DNA from 2 places in the Meiothermus sp. genome. Region 2 is predicted to be linked to the other one. Evidence: riboswitches for the same ligand, from Rfam matches in the RefSeq annotation. Region 2 holds a riboswitch; the other holds the start of a gene.
What was found. Region 2 has a riboswitch for S-adenosylmethionine ahead of Q0X23_RS14390 (O-acetylhomoserine aminocarboxypropyltransferase/cysteine synthase family protein). Riboswitches for the same ligand answer to the same signal wherever they lie in the genome.
Positions count from the first base shown of each region.

Region 1 (8,663 bases), 2.1 Mb from region 2:
GGCAGTCCGGTAGGCCGCGCTCGAGGCAGGCCAGTACTGGATTGACCACCACCCGTACCCCCCCCAGTTCAGCCAGAATTTCGTGCCCCAGCACCGCCGGAAAGGAGAACATCCCCGAGAGGGTGGGGGCTTGTTTGCCATAGAGCAGGGCCAGGTCACTCCCGCAGATGCCCGCAAGCCGCACCTTCAAACGCTCGAAGCCCGGAGGACGTTCGGGCTCGGGCAGGGTGGTTAGTTGAAGGGACAACGCCCTGGTGGGATAGCGCTTGCCCAGCAACTTAGCAGCCACGTAACGCGGTATGGAAGGGGTAAAAAGCAAACCGCGCATGAGTACCTGGGCACCTGCACTCTGGCGGGTCAGGCTTTGGGCGGGGGCCGTTAACGTGGTTTGCATTTCCCCCTATTCTGCCCCTAAATGTGGCCTGGGAAAAGATCACCGCAGCACCGTTTGCAGGTTCTGCATCACCCTCCGGGTAGCGGGCGATTTGTTGAGGGTATAAAGGTGAATGCCCGGAACCCCCGCTGCCAGCAGTTCCTGGGCCTGGCGGGTGGTATGTTCGACCCCAATTTCCAGCACTTCCTCGGGGGACTGGGCTTTCTCCAACCTGGAGAGCAACGGCCCCGGGATGCTGGCCCCACACATGTCCATAAAGCGGCGAATCTGGGCCAGATCGGTGATGGGCATCAGGCCGGGTATGATCGGAACGGTAATCCCCATGCGGCGGGCCCGCTCGACAAAGCCAAAGTACAGCGCATTGTTGAAAAAGAGTTGGGTGACCACAAAGTCGAGTCCGGCCTCCACTTTGCGCTTGAGGTTTTGCAGGTCGGCCTCGAGGCTTACCGCCTCCGGATGCCCCTCGGGGTAACCCCCGCCGGCCACCGCGAAGGTGTCGCCAAACTCGGCCCGGATGAGCGCAATTAACTCTGAGGCATAGCGAAACCCCCCGGCCACCGGCTGGAACACCCGCACTCCCTTGGGGGGATCGCCCCGCAAAGCCATGATGTTCTGCACCCCCACCCGGGCATACGCATGCAACACCTCCAGCAGTTCTTGGCGGGTACTGCCCACGCAGGTCAGGTGGGCCATGGCCACCAGGCCCACCTCGTTCTGGATACGGGCCGCCCATTCGGCGGTTTTGCTGCGCTCGCTGCCCCCGGCCCCGTAGGTGATGGAGACAAAGCCGGGCTCGAGAGGCTTTAGCTCGTGCAGGGCACGAAACAGTGCAACCTCGCCCTGGGGGGTTTTGGGTGGAAAAAACTCAAAGGAAAAGACAGGCCGGGCACTTTGTAAAAGGGTGCTAATCTTCATGGGCCACCCCCTCCACCGCCCGCAGACCTTCTTCAAGCATCTGCTGAATGTCCTGGGGACTCTCGAGCCCCACCGAAAGACGGATCATCTCCGGCCCTACCCCGGCAGCCCGGCGGGCCGGTTCGGGAATGCGGGCGTGGGTGGTGCTCCAGGGATGCACGGCCAGGGTGCGGACATCACCCACGTTGGGGGCCTGGAGGATTCTCAACTGGGCCAAAAAGCGGCTGGCCCCCTCAAGCCCACCCCGAATCCCAAAGGTCAGGATGCTGCCAAAAACCCCGCGCAGATACCGGGTAGCCCGAGCATGGGCTGGGTCTGGGGCCAGGCCCGGGTAGCGCACCCAGGCCACCTGCGGCTGGGACTGGAGCCAGCCCGCCAGGGCCAGAGCGGTCTGGCTGGCGCGCTCAACCCGCAACTCCAGGGTCTCCAGGCCCTGAAACAACAGGTAAGCATTGAAGGGCGAGAGTACCATACCGCCCAGCGACAACCCCAGTTGGCGCACCCGCTCCAAGAAACATCGCGCCCCATGCTGTTCCCAGGGGATTCTGCCCTGGGCATCGGGGCTGGTGAACTGGGTATAGCGCTGCCAGAGCGGGGTTTCCCGCGACAGCACCGCTCCTCCCAGAATGGAGCCATGCCCGCTGGCCCACTTGGTCAGGCTATGCACCACCACATGCGCCCCGTGCTCGAGCGGGCGGGCCAGCGCCCCCACCGCGCCAAAGGTATTGTCCACCACCAGGGCCACTTGCCGTTTATCGCAGAGCCGGGCCAGCCCCTCCAGGTCTGGGAGCCTGAGCGAGGGGTTCCCCAGCACTTCTACAAACACGGCGCTGGTTTTCTCACTCAGGGCGCTTTCTACCGCTGCCGCCTCGGGCTCCACAAAATGAACCCGAACCCCCATCAGGCCCAGCACCTGGTTCAAAAGACCCACCGTCCCCCCAAACAAACCAGGACTGGCCACGATTTCATCACCCGAACGCACCAGGGCCAGCAAGGCAGCAAAGCTGGCTGCCTGGCCCGAAGCCAGGCACACCGCACCTAAGGCTGCCTCCAGGGCTGTTAAGCGGGCCTCGAGGGCCGCTACTGTAGGGTTTTGGATACGGGTGTAGGTGTAGCCCTGGTTGGTAGCAAACTTGTGAGCGCCGTCCTCCAGGTCTGCGAAGCCATAAGCAGCCGTGGCGTATATCGGCACGCCCACCGCGTTGTAGGGGTCTTGTTCGGGAAGCCCACTCAAAACAGCCAGACTGGAAAAGTCCACATACCCTCCTTCAGTTCTGCTCGAAGAAGGGCCTTTGTCCCTTCTTCCATCTTTCCCCTGAAGGCCTTTGCTGTGCCTAGCGACCTAGGGGGCGGATTTGGCACCAAGCGCGGGGGTTTCTCGGTAATGGGCGATTGTCCCCCGCAGGTTGCCGCAGCTTCGTCGGGCCGTTCCCTCCACTGCTCTGGATAGAAGAACTGCTTACCCTGGCCGGGTAAGGTTCTATGCAATGGTATGGGCTGGGAGAATCAGCGTCAAGCGACCTCGAGGCTCATGTTTCTGCCTCCGGTACACAGCAAGTCCTGCCCCCACACTTCACTTTTTTGCCCAGGGGGTTCTTGAAGCCCTAGATATAGCCCACCCGCCGGAGTTCTTCTTCCACGGCTGCCAGCACCTTCGGGTAGGCTTCGTCCAGGGTCAGCCCCCGCAAGGTAGCCCCCGCCGCAGGCACATGGCCGCCCCCACCCAGCTTAACCGCCACTGCCTGGGCCGAAACACCACCGCGGCTGCGGATGCTGAGCTTCACGCCCTCTTCCCGCTCGCGCAAAAAAACCGCGATCTGGCTGCCCTCCGCGTAGCGGATGATACCCACAAAATCGTCGGAGTCCTCTACGCTGACCTCGGAGGGCATATGAGCCGTCACCAGCAGGCCCCCAAAGTGAAACCCCACCGTGGAAAGCACCGCCCCCATGGCCTTGAAGTAGCCCACCGGTCGCCACTGCAAGCGGTCGGTAAGTTCGGCCAGTTTCACGCCGTGCCCCACCAGCTCGGCAGCAGTGTGGAGTACCTCGGGGGTGGTGTTGGCAAAACGAAAGTTGCCGGTATCGGTAATCAAGCCGGTCAGCACCGGTGTGGCCATCTCGGCAGTCCAGCCTACCCCCAGCGCATCTATCAGGTCTTTGACAATCTGGGCCGTGGCCGCTTTAGAAGGATCCACCACCGAAAGGTAGCCGAAGCGCGGGTTGGTGCCGTGGTGGTCAATGTTGATAACAAACCCCTCTACCGGTGCCCCCGCTACCCGGCCCGGTTCGGCGGCATCCAGCACCACCAGGGTGGCCCCTTCCGGTACCTGAGCGATGGGCTCGCTGTACTCGTCTTCTTTGACCAAGAAGCGCAGAAAACGCGGAGGGTCGGCAATCCAGGTCACTTTTTTGTCCATGGCCTTGAGGGCCCGGGCCAGCCCCAACGAAGAACCAATGGCATCGCCGTCGGGATCCACATGCGAAACAATAATGATAGGACCCTCGAGCTCCCGCAGCGTGTCGGCCACGGTGCGAACCTTCTCCCAGTAGCGCGGCTCGGGGCCGTTATGCAGAGCATCCATAGCTCTTCAACTATACCGGCTGGCTCTATAGCCGGATGAGTTTTCCATGCATTACGGCGCACGGCAAACAAACCGACTGGATCCAGGCCGTTGCAAGCCCCAAGGGCCCTCACAGGCTATAATCCCGGTTGGACTTATGGAACGGCTCATCCCCCCCACCCCGTCTCTAAAAGGCACCCTTCGCGTTCCAGGCGATAAATCGGTCACCCACCGTGGGCTGATGCTGGGCGCGCTGGCCCAGGGCGAAAGCACCCTCTACTACCCCCTCAAGGCCGGTGATACCCTCTCGACCGCCCAGGTCATGCGCCAGCTCGGAGCCGAGATTACCGAACGGGGCGAGCATTTTCACATCAAAGGGGCAGGCCTTCGGCTCCAGGAACCCACCGATGTACTCGACTGCGGCAACGCCGGAACCCTGATGCGGCTGGTGGCCGGGCTGCTCTCGGGGCAGGAAATCTTCACGGTGCTCACCGGCGATGCCTCGCTGCGGCGGCGGCCCATGGGCCGGGTCACCACCCCTCTGCGGCAGATGGGAGCTCGGATCGAGGGGCGTGAGGGCGGCAAGCTGGCGCCTCTGGCCATACGCGGCGGCGGCCTGCGCGGCATTCACTACGAGCTGCCGGTAGCCAGCGCGCAGGTCAAAAGTGCGGTCTTGTTGGCAGGTTTGTTTGCGGAAGAAGATACCGAGGTAGCCGAGCCCGCCCCCACCCGCGACCACACCGAGCGGGTCTTCCGGCACTATGGCCTGCCCATCGAACTCGAGGGCAACCTCATCCGCACCCGCCGGGCCGAGCCATTCGCCGCCAGAGACCTTATTGTTCCGGGCGATTTCAGCAGCGCGGCCTTTTTCATCGTAGCGGCCCTCATCACCCCCGAATCTGACATAACCCTCGAGGGCGTGGGCCTGAACCCCACCCGCACCGGGCTGCTTACGGTGCTCAAGGAGATGGGCGCCGACCTGAGCTGGGAGGTGACCGAGGGGCAAGACGGTGAGCCGGTGGGCGCTATTCGGGCCCGGTCGTCCAGGCTCAAAGGGGTCTCGGTAGACCCCAAGCTGATCCCGCTGATGGTGGACGAGGTGCCGGTGCTGGCGGCGGCAGCGGCCTGGGCCGAGGGCGAAACCTATATTCCTAACCTGGAGGAGCTCCGGGTCAAGGAGTCCGACCGTGTAGCGGCCATCGCCCACAACCTGCAAAACCTGGGTGCGCCGGTCGAGATGGGCCCCGACTGGCTCAAGATTCGCGGTGGTAGCGTGCAAAGCGGTGTGGTGGAACCTTTCCATGACCACCGCATCGCCATGGCCTTTGCGGTCTGCGGCCTGCCCAAAGGTGTAACCGTGCAGGATGCCGAGTGGGCCAGCATCAGCTTTCCGAGTTTCTGGGAAGCGTTAGAACGACTGACCGGTAGGGTTTAGTGCAGTCCGGCCCCGGGCGTCTGAGCCAATGTTGAAATGTACGAGCAAACTCGAGTAAGGCAATCTCAGACTCGTATGTGCCCTGATCTCTGGCTTTCCGACCTGCGACGTGGAACCCGAGACATGGGGCAACATACAGGCCTCTTTGCAAAAGTGTTCTGGTACTTCACCTAGCGTATGCACGACATCATCACCATAGACGGCCCCTCCGCCTCGGGCAAAACCAGCGTGGCCAAGCTGGTCGCCCAGCGCCTGGGCATTCCCTACATCTCCAGCGGCCTTCTGTACCGGGCGGTGGCCCTGATGTGTTTGCTCGAGAACGTCTCGGCCGAGGAAATTGAGGGGCGGCTGGAGAAGTACCGCCTCGAGCTCAGACCCACCTCCACCCAAAACCTGGTTTATCTGGACGGCCACGAGGTCAGCGAGGCTTTGCACAGCCTCGAGGTAGACCAGATTGTTTCCGCTGTAGCTGTGCGACCTGCCATAAGGGAGTACGTTAACAATGTGCTACGCAAAATTCCGCCCCCGTTCGTGGTAGACGGACGCGATATGGGCAGCACGGTTTTTCCCCAGGCCCGCTACAAGTTCTACCTGACCGCCAGCCCCGAAGTGCGGGCTAAGCGCCGCGTGCCCGAGCGCGACGCCGCCTACGAAACGGTGCTGGCCGAAATTATCCGACGTGACCAGGCCGACCAGAAACAGAGCGCTCCCGCCCGGGATGCCATCATCCTAGACACCAGCCACCTCGACCTCGATGGGGTAGTGCGGGCTGTGCTAAAGCACCTAGCCCCACCGAGCTAGAGCGATCTGCACAAAGATCGAGTCTCCCCTGCATTATCGCGCCCTTCACAGACCTTGCTGCCCATGTGAGCACGTGGCCCCTCTGCTCGCCCACAGGCTGGGCCGGTCTGGGTCATACCAAATCCTCATGAACCCCTTGCCTTCTCTCCGTTGGGAGAAGGTGGCGACACCCCGACCGCGCCATTTACAAACAGCAATAGGAACAAGATTGACTGCACCTGGGGTGTCGCCGGTTGAGGGAGCTTGGGACGATCCTCAAAGCCAACTGTCTAAGTAAAGTTGGTATCACACAAAAACCCAGACCACAGCAAGAGCCAAATAGGCCGGCCCCCACGCCTTGCAGGGCAACCCAAACAGCCGCGCCGACCTTACCTAACCCTCAAACCCCAACAAGAAGGGGTCTTCCAGCATCTCGGCCACAAAACGGCAGAAGCGGGCTGCATCGGCGCCGTCAATCAGGCGATGGTCGTAGGAGAGCGAGAAAGGCATGATGTTGCGCGGCTCAAAAGCGCCCTTCTCGGCGTTCCACACCGGCTCTATGCTGCTGCGCGAAACTCCCATGATGGCCACCTCAGGCCAGTTGACGATGGGGGTGAATCCCGTCCCGCCGATGCCACCCAGATTGGAGATGGTAAACGAGGCCCCTTGCATCTCTTCCGGGGTTAGCTTGCGGTCTCGAGCCTTAGCGGCAATCTCGCCTAGCTCGGCGGCCAGGGTGATTACCCCCTTCTTGTCCACATCGCGCACCACCGGCACCAGCAAGCCCGTGGGGGTATCCACAGCCACGCCAATATGGATGTACTCCTTGAAAATGACCTCGTTGGTAGCCGTATCTATGGAGGCGTTGAACTTGGGGAACTGCTTGAGGGCCGCTGCCGCAATCTTGAGCAGGATTGCGGTCATGGTGACTTTAGCGCCCCGCTTTTCCGCCCTGGGACCCATCTTCTTGCGCAGGGCCTCCATCTCGGTGATGTCGGCCTTGTCGAACTGGGTTACCATCGGGATGGTGCTCCAGGCCTGGGCCATGCTGCGCACGGTGGCCCGGCGAATCCCCGACATGGCCTCGCGGCGTACCGAACCAAACTTGCTGAAGTCAGGTAAGGGCATTGCAGGCACAGGGGCAGAAGTGGTGGGCGCAGGGACAACCTCACCGGTCGCAAACCGCTTTACATCGCTTTCGGAGATGCGGTAGGCGGGGCCGCTGCCCACCACATCCAGCAGATTGACCCCCATTTCTCGAGCCAGCCGGCGCACACTCGGTGCAGCCGGAATCAGCTTGCGCTGCCCTGCTGGCGCACTGGGCACAGAAGCCGCACCACGTGGGGGAGCCGGTACACTGGGGGGTTGGGCTGATGGTGCCGTACTGGCGGGCTGGGCTGAGGCAGGTGCAGGGGGTGGGGTTGTAGGGGTCGGCGGGGGGGGCGTTGCGGGTGCAGACTTGGGGGCTTCCGCGGATGTCGCAGCACTCCCCAGGACCGCTATCACCTGCCCGCTTTTCACCTCATCGCCGGGTTTAACCATCACTTTGGAAACCGTGCCCCCTTCAGAGGCGGGGGCTTCCATCACCGCTTTGTCGGTTTCCAACTCCAACACCGGCTGTCCTGCCGCGATGGTATCGCCCTCTTTGATCAACACCCCCACCACCACAGCGGAGGCCACATTATCGCCCAGGTCGGGTAGTTTTAGTTCTGCCATGTATTGCTCCCTTCCTTCACGCCCATAGCTCAGTGCGAATAGCGAATGGCTGCTCTTTTGCTGTGGGCTATCAGCTATTGGCTATCAGCGTTTGTATGGCGCCTCCCGCTTGGGGTCGATGCCCAGTTTCTTGATGGCTTCGCTAAGGGTATTGACGTTTACCTTGCCCTCGCTGCGCAGCGCCGAGAGGGCCGCCACCACCACATGTTTGGCATCCACCTCAAAGAAGTCGCGCAGGGCCTCGCGGGTCTCGGAGCGCCCGAAGCCGTCGGTGCCCAGGCTGTGGATGGGGCGGTTTAGATAGCCCGAGACCATATCCGGCAAGACCTTCATGTAATCACTCGCAGCGATGATGGGCCCCTCGGTTCCATTCAAACACTGCGCCACATAGGGCAGCTTGGCCTTGCTACCGGGGTTAAGGCGGTTCTGACGCGCGGTCTCCTGGGCCTCGTAGTAGAGGGCTTTATAACTGGTCACGCTCCATACATCAGCGGCGATGTTGTAGTCTGCCAGCATCTCGGCGGCCTTGAGCACCTCGTTCAGGATGGTGCCGGAACCCAAGAGCTGCACCCGGGCTTTGGGCTTTTTGAGGTCGCTTTTCTTGAACAGATAGAGGCCCTTCAGAATGCCCTGGCGGGTCTGTTCGCGTGGCTCGGGCATGGCAGGCTGGACATAGTTCTCGTTCATCAGGGTGATGTAGTAAAAGATGTCCTCGCCATCGTGGTACATGCGCTTTAGGCCGTCTTGCAGGATGACCGCCAGCTCATAGGCAAAAGCCGGGTCATAGGCGGGCATGTTGGGCACCGGAAGGGCCAGTACATGGGAGTGGCCGTCCTCGTGTTGCAAACCCTCGCCGTTCAGG
Region 1 covers NZ_BPIM01000001.1:881,254-889,916, forward strand. The annotation lists gene Q0X23_RS04155 (zinc-binding dehydrogenase) at 1-328, opposite strand, end outside; gene metF (methylenetetrahydrofolate reductase [NAD(P)H]) at 434-1,309, opposite strand; gene Q0X23_RS04165 (O-acetylhomoserine aminocarboxypropyltransferase/cysteine synthase family protein) at 1,299-2,567, opposite strand; SAM riboswitch class I at 2,611-2,762, opposite strand; gene Q0X23_RS04170 (bifunctional oligoribonuclease/PAP phosphatase NrnA) at 2,914-3,891, opposite strand; gene aroA (3-phosphoshikimate 1-carboxyvinyltransferase) at 4,028-5,305, shown strand; gene cmk ((d)CMP kinase) at 5,483-6,106, shown strand; gene Q0X23_RS04185 (2-oxo acid dehydrogenase subunit E2) at 6,479-7,801, opposite strand; gene aceE (pyruvate dehydrogenase (acetyl-transferring), homodimeric type) at 7,886-8,663, opposite strand, start outside.
Region 1: another riboswitch for S-adenosylmethionine. It lies ahead of Q0X23_RS04165 (O-acetylhomoserine aminocarboxypropyltransferase/cysteine synthase family protein); the one in region 2 lies ahead of Q0X23_RS14390 (O-acetylhomoserine aminocarboxypropyltransferase/cysteine synthase family protein).

Region 2 (8,663 bases):
CTTGGGTCATCAGGCCACTACCACATTCAAGCGCCGCAGGGCCTTGATCAGGCCCCGGCCCACCAGTACCCGGGCCATGTCTTTCTTGTACTCCGCAGAGCCCCGTGCGTCGGGGTTAGGGTCGGCGATTTTGCGGGCCTCCTCGGCAGCAGCCCGGATCAGCTCGAGTGAAGGCTTCTGGCCGCGCAACAGGTTTTCGCCTTCAGCTACCCGAAGCGCCATATGGGCTACCGCCGTGATGCCGATACCGGCCTCTTTGATGGTTCCATCTGGGTTGAGCTCGATTTGCACGGCGGCGGCGGCGGTGGCGTAATCGCCTACCTTGCGTTCAATTTTTTCGTAGGCGCCCGAGGTGAGGGAGTTTGGCATTGGGAAACGTGCTTCTACTGCCATTTCCCCTTCGCCGATGGAGGTAGCGAAGCTGTCCACTAAAAACTGATCAATGGCTTCGACTCGAGGCCCATTTTTGCCTTGAATGACCATTTGCGCGCGAGCCGCAATGGCAGCAGCGGCCCAGTCTCCAGAGGGGTCGTTATGGCATAGCGAACCCACCACCGTACCCCGGAAACGCACGATGGGGTCGGCTACGACCCTGGAAACATCGCTGATTAGATGATACTTGCGTTGTATTTGTTCGTTGAACTCCACGTCGGTATCGCGTACCAGTGCACCCATGCGGAGCATCCCGTTTTCCTCGTGCATATACCCCAGGTTGGGGAGCTTGTTTATATCCACCAGCACGGAGGGTTGGGCCAGGCGATAGCGCATGGCCGGGATAAGGCTTTGCCCCCCGGCCAGCACTCTGGCGTCGTAGCCAAGTTCAGCCAGGTGGCTGATGGCTTCCTCGAGGGACATCGGGCGCTTGTACTCAAAGGCCGCGGGTATCATGTTGTCCAACCTCCCTTTGGTTTTTTCGCTTTTGCAAGCATGGCCAATCTAAAACCTTGCAGTCAGATTGAGCATGCTGGAGATTACAGTTTGCACCTGAGATCCGGCTTCGACCAGGCAAGGGGTTGTCTTGTGGGAGGGGCCTTGCGGATTCTGAAAGGTCAACATCCGTAGGTTGCAGAGCCTTGGCAGTGCTATTTTGATTTGTGGATCGCCTGAAAGTTTTTTACGGAAAGCCCAACCTCTTTTAGCCAGACCTACGTAACATACCCCGATCACTTTCTCGGCGAGTACCCCGTCTATGCCACCGATCGACGCAATTGTGCTCTCTGCCGGCAGGGCCTCGAGGTTTGGGGTTCCCAAGTTTCTGCTGCCCGCCGGACAGGGCCATATCCTGTTGACTCGAGTTCTGGAGCATGCCCTGTACGTTGCCGATGGGCGCATTGCGGTGGTTTTGGGGCGTGAAGCCAGGGTGGCTCGGTTTGCATTGCAACGGTGGCTGGCAACACAGCCGGGTGACCTTTCCTCGAGGGTTTTCACCGTCCTCAACCGCCACTACCGATATGGCCAGAGCACCTCGCTCAAAGCGGGTATGCGGGCACTTGCCGACGCCCAGGGAGTTCTGGTGTTTCTGGCCGACATGCCCGCAATGGAAGCGGAAAAACTCACACAGCTCAAGCGGGCCATCTACCACCGCGACCCGCAAAAGCTTGCGGTGGTGGCCAGCGAGCAGGGCCAGATACGCCCACCTGTTTTTTTGTCCAGGCAGCTATTTCCTGAAGTTCTAAAACTCAAAGGTGATCAAGGCGCTAGAGCAGTTTTGAATGCCCATCAGGAAAAGATAGAACGGGCGGAGTGGGGCTCCGGGCCCTGGTTTTTTGATATTGATGACTGGCAGACCTACCGGGAGTTGGCCTGGAAACTGGGTTGGGCCAACGAATTGTTTGTGCCTATACCCCGTGAGAAAATTTCTGCCTCGCTAATACAAGCACGGGTGGACGCGGCCCTGGCTTCAGAAACAGTGCCCTGGCTCACGCCTGGGTTGCTGTTGCTGGTCTCGAAAAGTGATGCCCACTGGCTCGAGCTGTCCTTAAGTTATCGAGGTGTGCAGGGGGTCATTCTGGGACCTGCCCAAACACCCGCTGCTTACCTGGAACTGGTTCGTAGGGCCAGCCTGGCGGCCCTGGCAGCAAATAAATAAGCGCAGGATTGCCAATACCTTGCAGAAGGATTTGTTGAAGCCTTCTGTAGCGCAAGCCGGGCCATTACATGCCGTAAGAGCATTTATCACAGCCTGCCAGTGCTTCAGGTCGTAGACTGGGCCTTAGGGAAGACATGGTGCATAAGGTGAATAAGCATGGCCCCACCTGGGTACGCCAACCCAAGGTTTATTTAAGCCTTGACAACCTCCATCAAGGATTAGCATAGAGGCCGTGGTGGTGCAGCGCGATACCGACCCAACAACCGCCGTTTCGATGTCTGCGCTGTCAAGCATCGAATCTTTGCTACGAGAATCCGAGGCGTGCCTGGCCCAGGCACCCCAGGAAGCATCCCGTCTGGCTCAGGAAGCCAGAACCCTGGCTCAGCTGCATCAGGTGCTATCGCTCGAGGTTCAAGCCTCTTTCACCCTGGCCAGGGCTCTTCATTCGCTGGGACAACTGGGCGAGGCTGTCCAGATGGCCCAGGCAGGTGTAGGGCTGGCATCCACATTCGATGAACCCACGCTCAGGCTCGAGGGTTTGCGGCTATCCGCCACCATTTTGCGAGAGCAGGGCGACCTCAACCAGGCCTCGAGCTACCTCGACGAGGCCGCTTTGCTGGCCCAGCAAGCCAATCTACCCGCTGCCGAGGCCGACTGCCTCAACCAGCAGGCCGGAATCCATCACTCCAGGGCCGAGTATGCCCAGGCTCTGGACAAGCTCACTAAAGCCCTCACGCTCATGCGAATCCAGGGCAATCAAGTTGCCGAGGCCAATGTCCTCAACAATATCGGAATCCTGCGCACCGAACTGGGGCAGTATCCGCTGGCCCTCGAGGCATTTCTGGAGGCCTATCAACTGTACCGCCACGAAGGGCATAGCCCTCGCAACCGGGCGGGCAACCTGGCTTCCATTGGCAATCTCTACATGGAAATGGGAAATTTCCAACAGGCCGACCGATACTACGAGCTGGCCCTGGCCGAGATCCGCCGCACCCAGGAGAGATTTATCGAATTGCAGATTCTGCAGCTAATCGCGGAACTGGCCTTCAAGCGCCAGGATTACGCCAGGGCCAGGGATACGCACCAGGGTGTAGTAGTAGCCAGCAAAGAGTTGGGGCTGGAACGGATTTTGCTTACCTCATTAGAAGGGCTGGCCAAGGCGCAGATGGCGCTGGGTGAGCCCCAGGTTGCCACCCAGACGCTGTTGGAAGTGCTGGAACTGGCCCGCTCTAAAGACTGGCGTGCCACCGTTCTGGACGTACTGCTCAGCCTGGGGGAGGTCTGCGTCGAACTGAAGGATCTGCGCCAGGCACAGGAGTACGGCTTGGAAGCCCTGGAACTCTCACGTCAGGCCGAGCGTAAACGCAGTACCTACCTGGCCCACCGCCTGCTGGCACGGGTGCACCGTGCAAGCGGGGAATATCTCCAGGCCATCGAACACCTGGAGGAGTACCATCGCCTCGAGCGGGAAGTCTTCAACGAGGAAAGCGAGCGCCAGCGCCAGACCTTGATGAACCACCTCGAGCTCGAGCGGGTGCGTAACGAGGCGGAAAGCTTGCGGCTGAGAACCGAACTCGAGCGCCAGGCTCGCGAAGAGGCCCAGGCCAAGGTCTTCCAGCGCACCCAGGAGCTCGAGTTTGCCCAGCTCGAAATTGTTTCTCGCCTGGCCCTAGCCGCCGAGTTCCGCGACGATGCCACCGGCGAGCACACCTACCGGGTAGGCCGCAACGCGGCCATGATTGCTAAGGAACTCGGCTGGCCCCAGCACGAAGTCGAAACCCTGCGCCTGGCTGCGCGCTTGCATGATGTGGGCAAAATCGGAATCCCGGACGCGATTTTGCTAAAGCGGGATCGCCTGACGGTGGGTGAGTACGAGCTGATGAAAGACCACACCACTATTGGCGCGCGTATCCTGTCTGGGGGACGCTCCAAAATTCTTCGACTGGCGGAAGAAATTGCCCTGTCGCACCACGAACACTTTGATGGCAGCGGTTATCCACGTGGGTTGGTTGGGGATAGCATTCCCATGTCTGGGCGTATCGTGGCGGTGGCTGACGTGCTGGATGCCCTTACCCACGAGCGCCCCTATAAGCGGGCCTGGTCGGTGGCTGAAGCGCTGGCGGAGATCAAGCGTCAGAGCGGACGGCAATTCGATCCGACCGTGGTCGAGGCTTGCCTGGCGGTCTTTGCGGTAGTCACCGCCGATGTGGAAGAGCATATGCAGCGCCTGGACTCCGACCTTTCGCTCTCGGTACAGCTGGAGAAAGCCCAACTGGGCTGGGTGGATGAAGAAATCGAGCAGCTCAAGCAAAACTTTGAGCAGTTGCTGGCTGAGCGCACCCGCGAACTCGAGCAAGCTCGCCGTGAAGCCCAGGTACTGGCCCGTCGCATGGAGATGATGGCGCATACCGACGTACTGACCGGTCTGGGCAACCGCCGTGCCTTTGAGTCGGACCTCGAGAGTGAGGTAGCGCGTGCGCAGCGGGTCGGTTACTCGCTCAGTGTGCTGGCCCTGGATGTTGATACCCTCAAGCAGCTCAACGACTCCGAAGGCCACGAACGCGGGGATGCTTTGCTGCGTACCTTCGCGCAGGCCATGCAAGAGTGCTTTTTCGAGCTGGGGCGGGTGTACCGAATCGGCGGAGATGAATATGCTGCCATTCTGCCCTATGTAGATGCACGCCACCAGGCCGAGATTCTGAGCCGGATTGAAACGGCTATACTCAATACCAAGAGCCAGGGTTTTCCAACGGCCAGCGTTAGCTCCGGAATGGCTTCTATGCCCGATGAGGCTACCTCCGATGGCGACCTGGTACGGCTTTCTGACCAGCGCATGTACCAGGACAAGCTCGAGCGCCGCAGGGCCCGTGAAGCCAATCCCAATTCAACACGCGACTAAAGCGAAGGGGTTGACAGAGCTTCCCTACCTCTCTAAACTCACCTTTATCCGCGCCGGGGCGCGGCCACAAATAAGCAAGTTCTTTTATCCAGAGCGGCGGAGGGAATCGGCCCAGTGAAGTCGCAGCAACCCACAAAAGAGCTTTTGTTCATGACCAAAAGTTTTTTTGCAAGGTGCTAATTCCGGCTCGACTGCTGAATGTTGTAGGCACACAACGTTCGAGACTTGGCATAGTCTGGCAGTCGAGAAAGATAAGAGAAGGGAATGCACGCATCGTGACCCCCTTCCGGCCATAAAAGAACGCCTGGTAGGGGGTTTTGCTATAGCAAAACTCCTACCGAAAGCGCCCCAATCCCATCGCGGTAGGAGATGATTATGTCGCAAAAACACCGTTTCGAGACCCTTCAGCTCCACGCTGGCTACAGCCCTGACCCCATCACCGGCGCCCGCCAGGTGCCCATCTACGCCACCACGTCCTATCAGTTCAAGGATGCCGACCACGCCGCCCGGCTTTTTGGCTTGCAGGAGTTTGGCAATATCTACACCCGCATCATGAACCCCACCACCGATGTGCTGGAAAAGCGCATTGCAGCGCTGGAGGGGGGGGGTAGCAGCCCTGGCCACCAGCTCGGGCCATGCTGCGCAATTTCTGGCCATCACCAACATCGCCCAGGCTGGCGATAACTTTGTCTCCACCCCCAACCTGTATGGGGGCAGCATCAACCAGTTCAAGGTCACCCTGCCCCGCCTGGGAATTGAGAGCCGCTTTACCGACAGCGCCGAGAGTGTGGAGGATTTTATTCGACTCTCGGACGATAAAACCCGCTTCTGGTATCTGGAGTCGCTGGGCAACCCGGCCCTCAACATCCCCGACTTCGAACTGATTGCCCAGGCTGCTCAGGAACGCGGAATCGCCCTCTTTGTGGACAACACCTTTGGGCATGGGGGTTACCTTTTCCGCCCCCTTGAGTGGGGGGCCAATGTCGTGACCCACTCCGGCACCAAATGGATTGGGGGGCATGGGGCGGCCATTGCGGGCCTGATTGTGGATGGCGGCAACTTCAACTGGGACAATGGGCGGTATCCACTGATCACCGAGCCGCAACCGGGCTACCACGGCCTCGAGTTACACAAGGCCCTGGGGAACCTGGCCTTCATTATCAAAGCCCGCGTAGACGGCCTGCGCGACCAGGGGCAGTGCCTGGGCCCCTTTGAGGCCTTCTTGTTGCTGCTGGGCCTCGAGACCCTCTCGCTGCGCTCAGAGCGCCACGTAGAAAACACCCTGGCCCTGGCTCACTGGTTGCGCGAGCAAGACGAGGTGGCCTGGGTCAACTACCCCGGCTTAGACGACCACCCCAGCCATGCCAAGGCCCAAAAGTACTTCAAGGGAAGGCCAGGGTCGGTGCTGACGTTTGGTCTCAAAGGCGGCTATGAGGCGGCCAAAAACTTCATCAACCAGCTTGAGCTGGTTTCGCACCTCGCTAATGTTGGCGATACCCGTACCCTGGCCATTCACCCGGCTTCCACCACCCACTCCCAGCTATCGCCGGAAGAGCAAGTCCGCGCCGGGGTCAATCCGGAGCTGGTGCGCATCAGCGTGGGGCTGGAAGCCATCGAAGATATTCAGGCCGACCTCAAACAAGCCCTGCGCTCGAAGGTAGGCGTTTGATGCGTTCCAGTAGGGCGCTGCAGGGTTTGTGGAGAGGAAGGCTGCCATGACCGACTTGCTGGTACAAGAGGCCTGGGGCGACCACGAGGCCTTGTTGATCAAGCCACCCAAGAGTCGGGGCCGGGTGCCCCCACCGGTGCCGGCTCAGGCCCTGGTTGCGGGTGGTTTTCGCCTCGAGTACGGCGGAGCCCTGCCGGAGTTGCTCATGCGCTACGAGACCTACGGACAACTCAACCTCGACCGCAGCAACGCGGTGCTGGTGTTTCATGCCTGGACGGGCTCGGCGCACCTGGCCGGCACCTACACCAAGGAGACCCTCAGCAGTCTGCCCAGGCTCGACCAGGCTTTTGGGCCCGATGGTTGGTGGGACGAGCTGGCGGGGCCAGGTCGAATGCTCGATACCGAGAAGTATTTTGTGATTTGCGCCAACCATATTGGTAGTTGTTACGGCTCTACCGGCCCGCTTTCGCTTAATCCAGCCACAGGTCGCCCTTATGGCCCCGATTTTCCTAAACTCACTGTGCGTGACCTGGCCCGCGCCCAGGCCAAACTTCTGGACTTCCTGGGCATCGAAAAGGTCACCCTGCTGGGGGGTAGCTTGGGCGGTATGGTGGCCCTCGAGTTTGCCCTTCTTTATCCACACCGGGTCAATCAACTGGTGGTTCTGGCGGCCCCTCCCTTGCATAGCCCCTGGGCCCGCGCCTTCAATCGGCTCTCGAGGGAGGCGGTGCTGATCGACCCCGGTTACCAGGGGGGCCGCTACACCGAGCAGCCACTGGGTTTGCAGCTCGGTAGGGCCCTGGCCATGCTTTCCTTCCGTTCACCCGACTCCTTCCGGCTGCGCTGGCAGCATCACCCCGAGCGTGGCGAAAGCTACGTGCTGTACCAGGGGGAGAAGTTCGCCCGGCGGTTCGATGCGAATGCCTATCTGGTGCTTTCCGAGGTTATGGACACCCACGATGTGGGCCGGGGGCGGGGTGGGGTCGAGGCGGCTTTGAAGCAGCTTCGGAGTATCCCAAGCTTGTTTGTGGGCATCAACTCCGACGTCCTTTACACTGCCCAGGAGGTTCGGGAGATGGCTGCTTTGAGCGGAGCTATCTACCGCGAGATTCACAGCCCACATGGTCATGACGCCTTTCTAATTGAAACGGATCAGGTTGAGCGTATTCTGGGCGATTTCCTGTAAACAGAGGCCCGTTGGACAAAACCCCATCTTCCTCCCCCAACGGGGGAGGCTAGGTGGGGGCATAACACCCAGAGAGGCCACCTACCTGCGGGCATTTTTCAACACCAAACGTCTGAAGTGCCCCTGGCTGAGGTTTGCGAGGTTTCACGCACCGACCCTGCCTAGGGGCCATACGTACTCCTCAAATATCTCATCTTGTGCTACTATTTTGCACAGCAGCTTGAAGATTCAGGGTGCTTATTGCGTTTATGTGCGCTAATGTGCTAGCATGATATTTGTGTTTTGTGGCCTGCACCCCTGGTGTGTTCCACAAAAAGCGTAAGAATCAGCCGCCGCAGGGAACTTTTTCGCCTGCGGAAGAACCCTGTTAGCTTACGAAAACCCCCCACAAGGCCCAGAGCAAGCTGGATCCGTGCTTGAAAGTGCGGAGAAGAGCCACGGGTTATGAGGTGTTTTGATGAAGATAGAGCGGTTCGGCAAGATTACAGAAGTTATTCCCCTCCCACCCCTCACCGAAATCCAGGTTGATTCCTTCACCAAAGCCTTACAGGCCCATGTTCCCGCCTCCAAGCGGGAAGCCATTGGCCTACAAGCCGCCTTCAAGGAGACCTTCCCCATCGAAGAAGGGGAGAAGGGGCGGGGGCTGGTGCTGGATTTCCTCGAGTACCGACTGGGCGACCCGCCTTTCAGTCAGGATGAGTGCCGGGAGAAAGACCTGACCTATCAGGCCCCGCTGTACGCCAAGTTGCTGCTGGTGCACAAGGACACCGGCTTGCTTAAAGAAGACGAGGTCTTCCTGGGCGACCTTCCCCTTATGACC
Region 2 covers NZ_BPIM01000001.1:2,977,479-2,986,141, forward strand. The annotation lists gene Q0X23_RS14375 (xanthine dehydrogenase family protein subunit M) at 10-888, opposite strand; gene Q0X23_RS14380 (nucleotidyltransferase family protein) at 1,190-2,089, shown strand; gene Q0X23_RS14385 (HD domain-containing phosphohydrolase) at 2,391-4,988, shown strand; SAM riboswitch class I at 5,070-5,246, shown strand; partial or broken gene Q0X23_RS14390 (O-acetylhomoserine aminocarboxypropyltransferase/cysteine synthase family protein) at 5,364-6,657, shown strand; gene metX (homoserine O-acetyltransferase) at 6,704-7,843, shown strand; gene Q0X23_RS14400 (DNA-directed RNA polymerase subunit beta) at 8,301-8,663, shown strand, end outside.